Regions from separate parts of the Pontibacillus sp. HN14 genome, predicted to be linked through region 1. Evidence: riboswitches for the same ligand, from Rfam matches in the RefSeq annotation. Region 1 holds a riboswitch; each other region holds the start of a gene.
What was found. A riboswitch is a leader RNA that binds a small molecule or an ion and turns the genes downstream of it on or off. The one in region 1 is predicted to bind cyclic di-GMP.

Region 2: linked by a shared signal. The riboswitch ahead of LQ226_RS18485 (EAL domain-containing protein) and the one ahead of LQ226_RS00685 (glycoside hydrolase family 191 protein) in region 1 are both predicted to bind cyclic di-GMP.
Region 3: linked by a shared signal. The riboswitch ahead of LQ226_RS08265 (prepilin-type N-terminal cleavage/methylation domain-containing protein) and the one ahead of LQ226_RS00685 (glycoside hydrolase family 191 protein) in region 1 are both predicted to bind cyclic di-GMP.

Annotation. Positions count from the first base shown of each region.
Region 1 covers NZ_JAJOLR010000001.1:130,684-134,896, reverse strand. The annotation lists gene LQ226_RS00695 (metal-dependent hydrolase) at 1-465, shown strand, start outside; gene LQ226_RS00690 (universal stress protein) at 511-927, opposite strand; gene LQ226_RS00685 (glycoside hydrolase family 191 protein) at 1,060-1,932, opposite strand; cyclic di-GMP riboswitch class I at 1,971-2,057, opposite strand; gene rlmN (dual-specificity RNA methyltransferase RlmN) at 2,224-3,309, shown strand; gene LQ226_RS00675 (TetR/AcrR family transcriptional regulator) at 3,436-4,041, shown strand; gene LQ226_RS00670 (MDR family MFS transporter) at 4,077-4,213, shown strand, end outside.
Region 2 covers NZ_JAJOLR010000007.1:179,663-183,875, reverse strand. The annotation lists gene LQ226_RS18500 (hypothetical protein) at 632-913, opposite strand; gene LQ226_RS18495 (LysE family translocator) at 942-1,574, opposite strand; gene LQ226_RS18490 (glycoside hydrolase domain-containing protein) at 1,679-2,326, shown strand; cyclic di-GMP riboswitch class II at 2,492-2,574, shown strand; gene LQ226_RS18485 (EAL domain-containing protein) at 2,689-3,399, shown strand; gene LQ226_RS18480 (FAD-dependent oxidoreductase) at 3,519-4,213, shown strand, end outside.
Region 3 covers NZ_JAJOLR010000001.1:1,583,365-1,587,577, reverse strand. The annotation lists gene LQ226_RS08275 (type IV pilus twitching motility protein PilT) at 1-116, shown strand, start outside; gene LQ226_RS08270 (type II secretion system F family protein) at 120-1,325, shown strand; cyclic di-GMP riboswitch class II at 1,405-1,488, shown strand; gene LQ226_RS08265 (prepilin-type N-terminal cleavage/methylation domain-containing protein) at 1,569-2,006, shown strand; gene LQ226_RS08260 (prepilin peptidase) at 2,071-2,823, shown strand; gene pilM (type IV pilus biogenesis protein PilM) at 2,846-3,826, shown strand; gene LQ226_RS08250 (hypothetical protein) at 3,860-4,213, shown strand, end outside.

The sequences.
Region 1 (4,213 bases):
CTTTTGGTCAAAAAGATCTTCCCTTTTTCCCTTATCAGGAGATGGATCGGGCTCGGGGTCGTTCTTCTCTTAGCGGGTATTGGAGTAGATTATCTCGGCAACGGTGCCCACCTTTTCTATCCGCTACATAAGCAAAATGTGGCGTATTCGGTTATCAAAAGGGACCTATGGCTTCTTGGCGGCATGATGTTACTCACCCTTTTCTCCTTATCTCAAAAGCTCTATGGGTGGAAATGGGTGTGGAGTGGACTTCTCATTCTAGTCCTTCTGTTAGGCGGAAAAGTGTACACGAAACACCAGCTAGAGAAGACCTTAGATGAACGGTATGAGGAAGAAAACATTATCCGGATCACCACCGAACCGATTCCTTACGTAGGATACAAGTGGCGATTCACGCTTTATTCTCAAGATCAGATCACGTACGGGAAAGCTGTCGGTGGCGACATTTCAGAATTACATGAATAAAAAAAGCCACTCTTCTTGAACAAAAGAGTGGCTTACCTTTTGGCTTTATTTAATGACCATAACCGGTGCGTCCACGCGCTTAACCACTTTGTGGCTGACGCTACCTAGGATCATTTCTTGAAGGGCGTTATGGCCGCGGCTTCCGATCACGACGCAATCGTAGTTGTTGTCGTTTGCGAAGTTAACGATTGTTGGGCCTGGTTCGCCGTGAAGGATATTTGTTTCAAATGAAACGCCTTCTTGTTCTAATACTTCCTGCACGGCTCTTGTTTTTTCTTTTCGTTTTAAATCGATCTCATACTCCGTCATATTGTGGAGCACGTCTTCTTTTGATTTGTTTCCGTCTATCACAAAAACAATATCAACTGTTCCGCCGAACTGATTGGCTAAAGCTGACGCATGCTTGGCAGAACGCACGGAGTGTTCAGATCCATCTGTTGCGAGTAAGATTCGTTTGTACATTGGATTCACCCTTCTCGTTTACTAGTTTAATGATTAGACCTTCCCCCATGCTAGCAGTCCTTTAGAGCCGGCGTAAATGATAGACTCTCAGCCATTACACAAAAAAGCCCGGGGTTTACCCCCAGGCCGATTCTAACGCTTCGTTAAAAAGGAAGCACCGCTTGTCCATTGATCGTAACTGTCTTGTTCGTACGTATGAATAAACCCGTAGCGATGGGCCAGGCCTGAACTTCTCTCCCATTCTTTAAATGCAACAGTAAACACTTGAACGCCTTGCTTGTCCTTAATCTTTTGTAACTGCTGGATCTTATTTTGAGCCCATTCGTCCTGGCTTACAATCGAGTGATCAAAGCTCTCCCACATAATTCCGTCCACATAAGGAGCTGTCGCTTCCGCAAGCGTATCAAAGCCCCAATTTTGCACGATGGGAAGATTCTTGTACTGCTCCTTAATTTTCTTTAAGAATGAGACCATAGCAGCTCGCTGCTTCTTTAAGATATCCGGCTTGTCCCAAAATTCATTATCGATATCTCCGACTGTATCTAAGAAAAGGCCGTCAAATTGTTTCCCTATTATATGTTGATTGATTTCTTTATGAACGATCGCTTGATAATGCTTAGAGGTAAAATCCATTAAGTAAGACTTCCACTCTGGGTAAAAAACCTTCTTCCCGTTTCTCTTGTAAAAGTCTTCTTCTTTTAATTCCTTCATTAATGCTTGATTCCATTCCGCTATTTCCATCGTAGTGATGTAACCAAGTACCATGGTTCCGGCAGATTGAATGCGCTGAATCTGTTCTTTTCTATAATGATAAGGTTCTAGTATGACTAGATCATATGCTTTCATTTCGTTGATAACCTCAGGCGTAGGCGCGCCGTAAAAGATCTGATACGTTTCAATCCCTTTAAAGGGCTGGTTCATTTCTTCACCTTCTTTTGCTAAAGATGGCACGGCAAATCCTAGCGACAGAGATACTAATAGAAGACAAACGACAACCTTTTTCATTAATAATCCCTCCGTAAATATACGTGAGGGATGGGTGGCTTCGCAGACTGGCGATCGGTACGGATTTCCGTCGACGACCCATGTCTTTGCGCCCTTGCCTTTCGACAGGTTTGCCCATCACCAAGTATAATGTTTTGATCTACTTCTATTTTATGTCATAATAGACAATTGCACAATTTAGAACACCCTACAAATTGACTCAAAATTATGATAGTTCACTTGCTGGTTGTTTACAGCGCGCAAATGGACTACTATAGGAATAGCGATTTTTTTAAAAGGAGTTTACAATATATGAAACAATCCATTTACGGATTAACGTTTGACCAACTGACGGATTGGATTTTGGAACATGGTGAGAAGAAGTTCCGCGCCAAGCAAGTATGGGACTGGCTGTACCAAAAGCGCGTAACGGAATTCTCTCAAATGAAAAACGTCAACCAGTCTTTGATTGATCTGTTAGACGAACATTTCACCCTCGGAACACTGGCTGAAGAGATCAAACAGGAATCTCAGGACGGTACGATTAAATTTCTATTTAAACTTGAAGATGGCAACGTTATTGAGACTGTTCTTATGCGTTTCAACTACGGTCTTTCTGTTTGTGTAACGACACAGGTTGGCTGTAACATCGGGTGCTCCTTCTGCGCAAGCGGAATCCTGAGTAAGAGCCGTGACCTAACAAGCGGCGAGATTGTTGAGCAGATTATGCAGGTTCAGCACCACCTTGACCGCCAAGGGAAAGATGAGCGTGTAAGCCACATCGTCGTAATGGGAATTGGTGAACCGTTTGATAACTATGACCACCTAATGGACTTCCTAAGAGTCGTAAACGATCAGAAAGGTCTTTCTATCGGAGCTCGTCACATTACGGTCTCAACAAGTGGAATTGCACCGAAAATGTACGACTTTGCTGACGAAGGCATTCAAGTGAACTTAGCGCTATCAATTCACGCTCCAAATAATGACCTGCGCTCTAAGATTATGAAGATCAACAAAGCGTACCCGTTAGAGAAACTCATGCCTGCTATTGATTATTATCTAGAGAAGACGAACCGTCGTATTACGTTTGAGTATATCTTACTGAAAGATGTAAACGACCATAAAGAAGAAGCTGAACAGCTCGCGAACCTGCTGAAGGATAAACGTCATCTATCGTACGTGAACTTAATCCCGTACAACCCGGTAGCCGACCACCCTTACGACCGCAGTGAGAAAGAAGCGATCCTTACGTTCTATCAAACACTTATGGACCGCGGCATCAAATGCGGAGTTCGTACAGAGCACGGAACAGATATTGACGCAGCTTGTGGTCAGCTTCGCAGTAAGCAGATCGAGAAAGAAAAAGCACGTAAAAAGAAAAAACTTCAAAACAGTTAATGACACGAGGCCTTTAGTGCCTCGTGTTTTCATTTGCATTTTTGTTGACGAATGACACTCTGTCATATATAGTAGATCAAGTGCTTATGTGACACATTGTCACATGCGTGTGCAAGGAGGAGAAATATGCCGAAACCAACGTTTTATAACTTAAACGAAGAGAAAAGGGAAACGTTAATCGAGGCCGCCAAAGAAGAGTTTTCGAGAGTCTCTCTATATGACGCCTCCATATCAAATATTTTGAAGAAAGCCTGTATTCCAAGAGGCAGCTTCTATCAATATTTCGAAGATAAAGAAGATGCATTCTTTTACTTGTTAAATGAACATGCAAAAGATCAGCATGAACACTTCCTTCAGTGCTTGAAAACGCAAGATGGGGATTTATTTAAGGCGATGGCCGATTTATTTCAAACTGCGCTCGAACAGTCACAAGAAGAAGGACAGAACAACTATCTTCGGAATGTGCTGTTAAATAAAAACTATAAGATCGAGAAAGAAGTAACGAAGTACATTCGTAAGGAATCAAACGATTCTAGATTCACACAAGTGAGCCAGCTCGTAGATCTAGAAGGGTTAAATATTAAAAGCTCAGAACAGCTCTTCCACATCTTTGAAATTGTGATTGCGATCACCTTCCATAACCTGGTTCAGTGCATTGCAAATGATTACACACAAGAAGAAGCCATGGATAAATATCAAAAAGAAATCCGCATGATTCAAACTGGTCTTTGAGGATAAATTTCACTAAAAAGAAAGAAGGGAATACCGTGGACAACACGAAAGAAAACACTCAACAAGAAGAACCTATCAATAAAGTCCCGCTCATTATCGTGCTCTTATCGGGTGCATTCGCGGCCATTTTAAACCAAACCCTGCTTGCCACCGCACTGCCTAACATCATGGC
Region 2 (4,213 bases), on a different contig from region 1:
GCTCTGTTAAAGTTTAGTATTGTTATTATATAGACTTGTTCGATACCCAAAGCTGAGACATTTAAGTGTAGATGGGGCCGTCTTTGTTGGCTAGTGCTTGGGATGTCTGGGGAACGACTCGCTTTCCACGGGCGAGCTGTCGAGCCTCCTCGGGCAAAATTCGTGCCCTGCGGGGTCTCGTCGACCTCTTTCTCCCGTAGGAGTCTCCTCGTTCCCCAGACACCCCTTATCTAAGATTGATGAGACGGCCCTACAGCTGAATTGTAGCGTAGATTCAACACTCTACTTCCTCATATGGCATGTTTCCGTTTTTCTAAATATGGCAAAGGTGGTTCGGGAAATTGCGACACTCCTGCGGCATAAGGAGCCAGTCTAGTTCCAGCGGGGAGGCTTTTAAGGGAATAATGAAGTTCGACTAAGACAGTCACGTCAATCGCCAACGTCGAACGACCCCACCTCATGTGGGGCCGCGGAAAGCGAGTGATTTCCCGAACCACCTTACGCTCTAACTAACGCTAACGGAACTATTCCACTTTCCGGCGCTCCATATTAGGGACTATGTGACGTGTAAAAATCAACAACCAACTTTAACAGACCCCCTTTTATAAAGGCTGTATTAAAAGGGTTCCTGTTATTTTCGCTCATTATATAAATTACGCGAAGAGAAGAATGCGAGGGCTATGAAAAAAGGGAGGAAGGAAGAGAAAAAAATGGCTCCTCCTATAACCCCAAGTGCAATCCCAATCCCATCACTTATACCTGCGATAAACGCGGCTACGATGGTTAAAAGCCCGATTGCCATTACCACGCAGGGAACTATTACTGACCATATGGACCCCTGCTTCCCCAGTATGTAAGCTAAACCACTGAATAAGACTGTTATGGCTACAGAACTTAAGAGAAGTACATCCACTGATTTCTCTCCCTTCTACCCTTTGTTGCTAAGACTTTTCTCCAAATACAAGACTAATGCCGATTACACCTAATAAGATTCCTTTTCCTATATTTAACCTTCTCCCAATTCGGGGAACTCTTGATATCCAGTTTCCGAGTTTCTCAGAGAAGAAACTAATGGCTGAAAATATAAGAAAGGCTTGCACCATAAATATGATTCCGAGTCCGATCATTTGATAAGGAACTCCAAAGGCATCTGTTGAACGGTCAATAAACTGAGGGAATAAAGCCAGAAAGAACAACGAAACTTTCGGGTTAAGTACATTCATTAGGACGCCTCGTTTATATAACTTCTTATAATCAAGGCGTTGCCTTGACTCGACTTGCAGGTCTTCTCCCTCTTCCCGGAACGCTTGCCACGCTAAATACAATAAATAAATTGCACCGGCATATTTTACGATCATGAACGCGAGTGACGATTGATATACAAGGGCTGTAATCCCAAGAGCCGCTGCTGTGGTATGAACGAGAATGCCCGTACAAAGACCCAATGTTGTAGCGATTCCTGCTTTTTTATTCTGAGAAATGCTCTGTGCTAATACGAATAAATTATCAGGACCAGGCATTAGCGTGAGAACAACTGCAGCCACAAGAAAGGAAAACAAAAGATAAATACTCATGTGAAACACCTACTTCCTTCTTTTGAATAGGATATGTATAGGTTCTATATTAGTCGTTCAACGTTTACATTGGAAGTTTTTTCTGATGCAGAGAGGAGCACAACATGGCTTATCAATGGGGTGTGGGTTCTTCACAGGAAGCCACTCAAGAATTATATGATTGTGTACTAAAGAATTACGGAAAACCAAAATACTGGGCACGCTATTTATCCACCGTTCCGAATGTGTCGGAAGGCCTTACCGTGTCTGAAATTGAACGTCTGCACAATAGTGGCACAAGAGTTATGGCCATTTATAATAATTTTACCGAGTCAAAAGGGTTTCGAAAAGGAAAAGTGATTGCTCAGAATGCCGTTTTCCATGCGAGACGATTGGATTTCCCAAAAGAAACGGTTCTGTTTGCAAGGATCGATTCGTCCCACGGCATCGATGAATCATGGATTCGGGGATATGTAGAGGGGATGACTTCTTCTGGCTATGTTCCCGGCTTTTATTGTGACCCGTTACGTGGGAACTTTAATGACGCTTTTTGTAAAGCCGTCTCAAAAAATGAAAAAGTAGCTAAACAGTCTATACTGTGGAGCGCCCAGCCGGCACCAGGTGTGACAAGAGCCAGAAAAGCTCCTAAATATGCACCGTCCAAACCTTCTTGCAAGGCCAATGTATGGGGATGGGAATACGGGCGGAATGCTCAAGCATGCCCAATCGAAACCAATCTGATAAAAGATCGCCTTTTCAATTTATTGTGGTAATGATGGTTGGGCTAAGAACCGCGATGGTGGATGGTCTCTTAGCCTTTTTAACCGATGTGAATGTATGATGTTTTAAAGGGAATGTGTAAATTGTAAAAAAATTAAAACTATTAGCCTTTATTTGCTAAGCAAATATTGCTATGATAATAGTACTAGTTTCTACATAATATGACAGGAAGCCTTGAAACCAATCTGTACTTGGGCGCTTATGGTTGGTCGAGCTAGTAGCGCAACCGGCCTCATTGATGTTATTCAATGAGGTTTTTTTATTTCTTCTATTGAATGACCATTCATTAATCTAGAGATCTCGTTCGTATAAAGAAGCAAATCAGTTCTACTACTCTATGAACACGGGGGATTTTATGAATATTTTTGAACTTCTACAGAAAGATCGTTTATTTCACTATTATCAGCCCCTTCACCACCTGGCCGATGATGCAATTTACGGATATGAAGCTTTGCTTCGCTCCACGATTCAATCCAATCCTGAAGCACTTTTTAAAACTGCTAAGGAATCAAATATTCTCTATAAACTTGATACCGTATCCATTGAGAAAGCTTTTGCACACTACTCTCATCAATCACACAATCAAAAACTATTTTTAAATATGTTTATGTCCACACTCCTTCATCCTAACTTCATTCGGTTTATGGTCTCCATGTTAGAGCGGCATGCACAATCTGGCCCTTCTATTGTATTCGAAATGAATGAGGCGAAAGAGGAAGCATCCATGTGGGAGTCTCCCCTCCTTTCTAATCGTATTGCTTTACTAAGGAAAATGGGTATTCAATTTGCGATAGATGATTTCGGACAAGGGGCTACCTCTTTAAAGAAGGCTGTCGAAATGGAACCAGAATACCTGAAGTTAGATCGTTACTTTGCCACAGATCTAGCTTCAAACGATAAGAAACAAAAGCTCGTTTCTCTTTTTACGGAATACTTTAAGGGAGATACAACTGTTGTATTGGAGGGGATCGAAACAGCGGAAGACCTTCACGTTGCTACAGAGATTGGAATTGATGTGGCTCAGGGTTACTATATCGGCAAACCCGCTTCTCTAATAACAGGGTAATGACATCCATTACCGCCTTTTGTCTGATAAAACGACTGGTTCCTTTTCCTTCCTTTTGGTATAGTTCACCCACCTCCACGGCATAGTACATAATAGAATGAATGCCAAGGAGGAGCATGATGAAAGAGAACAGCCATTTAGCTAATGAAGAAACGTTGTGGATGAAGCAAACGGATTTGCCTGAATTTGAGTCGCTTCAAGAAGACATCAGGGTAGATGTGGGCATTGTTGGGGCTGGTATTACGGGAGTGACACTCGCTTACCTGCTCTCTAAAGAAGGGCTAAGCGTAGCTTTATTGGATGCCGACCGAATCCTTCAAGGAACTACAGGTCATACGACAGCTAAAATAACCGCCCAACACGACCTTATTTACGATGAACTCATTCAGCACTTCGGAGTTGAACAAGCCCGGACCTATTACCGAGCCAATCAAGAGGCTCTTGAATTTATCGAACGTATCGTCAGAGAACATAAAATCGACTGTCAATTCTCAGCTGAAGACGCTTATATTTACGGGATTAGCGAGGAGAATAAACGAAAAATCGAGTTAGAGGCTAAAGCCTATGAGACACTGAACATTCCTGGGAAGGGGTTAGATACGATCCCTCTTGATCTTTCTATAAAGAAAGCCATTGTTATGGAAAATCAAGCACAATTTAATCCACTCTCTTACTTACACTACCTTGTCAAAGAGATGGAGAACAAAGATGTTCACATTTATGAACATACTGTAGCAACAGATATTGAAGAAGGCACCAACCCACGCATCGTAACAAAAAATGGGGCAAAGGTGACCTGCGGCTCTATCGTCTC
Region 3 (4,213 bases), 1.5 Mb from region 1:
AGACGTCGAAAGCACAAGGGATGCACACCCTTGATTTCTCTGTTCGTGCTTTAGTTGAGGAAGGGGTTATCACAACAGAAGCGGCGGCCCCGTTTTTAGAAGAGAGGGGGCAGTAGGCGATGGCTTACTTCAAGTACAAAGCCCGTACGTCTAAAGGGAAGATGAAAGAAGGCCGTATTAAGGCGGATTCAAAGCGTGAAGCGGTCGGCAAATTAAAAGACGACGGAATGACCGTTGCAACGATTAATGAACTAAATAGCATTTTATATAAGGATATTCAAATCGGCAGTCAGGTGAAAAATAAAGAATTTGTCATCTACCTTCGCCAATTTGCGACGCTGCTAGAATCTGGTATCTCGCTTATTCAATCGACCTACATTCTGAAAGATCAAACGTCGAGTAAGGCGCTGCAGCGAGCGCTTACCGGGATTGCAGAAGATCTAGAGGGTGGATTATCGTTCTCTGATGCTGCAGAAAAGCACCAAAAGATTTTCCCTGATCTGTTTGTGAATATGGTCCGGGCAGGGGAAGCGGGAGGTAATTTAGATGAAATCTTAGATCGCCTGGCAGCTTACTATGAGAAGCAATATGACACGCGTCAAAAGGTGATTTCAGCGCTTGCCTATCCGTTAGTCGTTCTAGTAATTGCGATTGGAATCGTCATCTTCCTATTAAGTTTCGTCGTGCCGAGATTTGCGGACATGTTTCTCTCCTTTGGTGGAGACATCCCGCCGATTACTCAGTTTGTCATGAGCCTTGGGGAGATCTCTCAAAAGATGTGGTGGCTGTTCATCGTTATTCCACTCCTTGCTTACGGGGTAATTCGGTATATGAAACAGTACCCGCGATTTTCCTATGGGCTTGATCTTATGAAATTAAGAATTCCGATATTTGGTCCTCTCATACAAAAATCGGTGTTAGCCCGTATGACCCGAACAATGAGCTCTTTGTTTAACAGCTCTGTGCCTATTTTACAGGCGGTCTATATCACAGAACGCATTGTCGGAAATAAAGTTGTCGAATCGGTCCTTAAAACGACAAGAAAGTCCCTAGAAAAAGGGGAATCAATGGCTGGTCCCATGAAAAATCATTGGATCTTTCCTCCTCTTGTCACTCAAATGATTTCCGTTGGGGAGAGCTCTGGTTCTTTAGACCATATGCTCGGGAAAGTTGCGGATTTTTACGAATCAGAACTAGATTATGCAACCGATCGAATTAAGAGTTTAATAGAGCCTGTTATGATCGCTTTCCTGGCGCTTATTGTCGGGGGCATTGTAGCAGCCATTGCCATTCCGATGTTCTCGATCTTCGAACAAATTGGGTAAATGTGCTAAATTCATAAGATAATAGTGGTAATAATGAGACGTATTTACTATAATGGATATAGATGATCACACGTACGAAGATACCACCGGAAGCGACGAAAGGCTGGCTGTATATGGGCACTTAGCCACCCTGGAGCGAGTAGTGCAACCGACCAGACATGACAAAATCCGTGTTGATGATGTGGTCGTTTTTGTAATGATGGTGTCATAATTATTCTTATAGAAAAAGGGGAGAACAAACTCATGTTAAAGAAGTTTCGTCAATTGATGAACAAAGATGAGAAAGGTTTCACACTTGTTGAACTACTTGCTGTTATTGTTATTTTAGGGATTATTGCGGCGATTGCGATTCCTAGTATTGCGAATGTTGTTGAGAATAGCAAGAAGGATGCAGTGATTAGGACTGCTGAACAAGCTGTAGAAGCTTATCGTCTGATGGAGACATCTGAAGGAGTGGACACTGAAAAAACTTTAGAAGAACTTGCTACTGCAGGTTATTTAGAGAATAGGGAAGGCTTTACAGGCAGCGTTACGCCTTCTACAGCTACGGATGCTGATGGAGCTTCTACTGGAGAAACGACTTACACAGTAACGGTGTCTAGTGAAAAGTATACTGTTAGTGGAGATGTGTCTTCATTAGATAGAGGTAGTGTAGGTGATGTTACATCTTCAGGAAATTAATATGATTGATAACATAGATCCCTCGCTGAGGGATCTATAACTTACATATATTGGGGATGCGTTGATGGATGTTTTATTTATAATATACTTTTTGCTATTAGGTCTTATTATAGGATCTTTTTTTAACGTGGTAGGTCTAAGAGTACCTAAAAAACAAATGTTTGACCAATCGCGCTCAATTTGTCAGTACTGTAAAAATAAATTAGCTTGGTATGATTTAGTACCAGTCTTATCATATACATATTTGAAAGGTAAATGCCGCAACTGCAAAACAAAAATATCCCCCCTCTACCCGATAGTCGAAGCGGCTACGGGGTTTTTGTATGCATACAGCTTCATACGTTTTGGTTTCTCAACAGAACTAATTGTCGCTCTGCTCTTCTCATCTCTTCTCGTCATTATTACGGTAACGGATCTCAATTATATGCTCATTTCAAACAACATCCTACTCTTTTTCCTACCGCTCCTTATCATAGGACGAATCATCTCTCCACTAGAGCCATGGTGGAACCCGATTGCTGGTGGATTAACTGGCTTCCTTTTAACTATGATTATCATTTTAGTCAGCCGAGGCGGTATGGGCGGGGGAGATATGAAGTTGTTTGGCGTTATTGGCATTGTGCTTGGATTGCCGGGCGTTCTTCTAGCATTCTTTTTATCTACTTTGTACGGATCGATCATTAGCGGAGGGCTTCTTTTATTCAAGAAGATAGATCGGAAAAAGCCTGTTCCCTTTGGTCCTTATATTGTTTTGGGGGCATTGACGACTTATTTCTTCGGTTCCTCTATCATTGAGTGGTATCTTCAATTATTCTAGGAATAAAGGCAGGTGACCTATTATGCTAGGTTTTAAGAAATCGAAAGAGAGAGTTAACATTATATTTAAAGACCATGTCATCCGATACATAGAATGTGAGACTCCGGATTTCTCCGGTGTAGTGGATTACGGGGAACGCTATCTTGAAAGTGGGATTATTGAAGAGGGGAAAGTGATTGACCAGAGAGCCTTAAATGCTGTTATAGCAGAACTCGCTGAAGAGAAAGAGTGGCGGAAGAAGAAGGTGTACTTTAGCGTACCCGATGCGTCCGTGATCATTAAACCGTTTCATATTCCCAATGATCTAAAAACAGCCGATGAAGTGAAGGGCTATTTATATATGCAACTTGGTGAATCTTTACATCTTCCTTTTGAAGAGCCTGTGTTTGACTATGTGGTGTTAGAGGAGAAGGTGAATATGAATGAAGTGCTCCTTTTTGCTTATCCGGAAACCAGAATCCGGGACTTCGAGTTAGCTCTCCTTGAAGCGAATACAAAGCCAGCTGTAGCGGATTTAACATTTTTATCTTTGTACCGGCTATATTACGATTTAGATTATGCGCGTCCTGAAGATCATCTCTTAACGCTTCAGTGGAATATGGATGGTGTTGTCATTACGGTCTTTCATGACGATCATCCTCATTTTACACGCTACATGAAGAGTGGATTGGATGAATCGCTTTGGGAAGTTCCTCACACGGATGATGATGCTGTTCGCTGGACGGGGAATGAGAAAGAATTGGATGCTTACATAGATGAACAAATGAGAGAAGTAGAGCGGATCATGAACTTCTATCGCTACTCTGTTACAAACGGGGAGTCAGCTGTTACGAATCTATTAATATCAGGTGACTTTCCGTGGCTAGAGGATGTGTACAAGAAGTGTCATATCCATTTTAATCTTGATGTGAGAATGATTGAACCGGGTGAGTATTCAGCTGAAAGGGATGAGGACATTCCATTTCGCTATGCAGAGAGTGTTGGCCTGGCATTGAAGCCATAGAAAGATGGAAGTCTTGAGGGGGATCGAAGGGTTATGAAGGTAGAAATTAACTTACTCGAACAGAAAGAGAAACAAAATGTAGTGCCTTATTTGTTAGGTCTTGTCGCATTGCTTGCCCTTCTTTTGATCTGGCTTCTCCTTTACATGGACAAGCAGGCTGCACTAGATGAAGTAGAAGATGTAAATAGCCAAATTCAACAGGTGAGAGTACAGCAACAGGAGTATCAAGAAGCGCTGAAAGATGAGGTTCAAACGAATCGTCGTGAACTGAAGCGATCGGTTGAAGCGTTAGAGAGCAACCTCTTCCCTGCAGTATCATTACTTGAACGCATGGTTTCCTTGCTTCCTGAGCGGGGGTTCTTTGAGCGATACGTATACGTTCGCCCG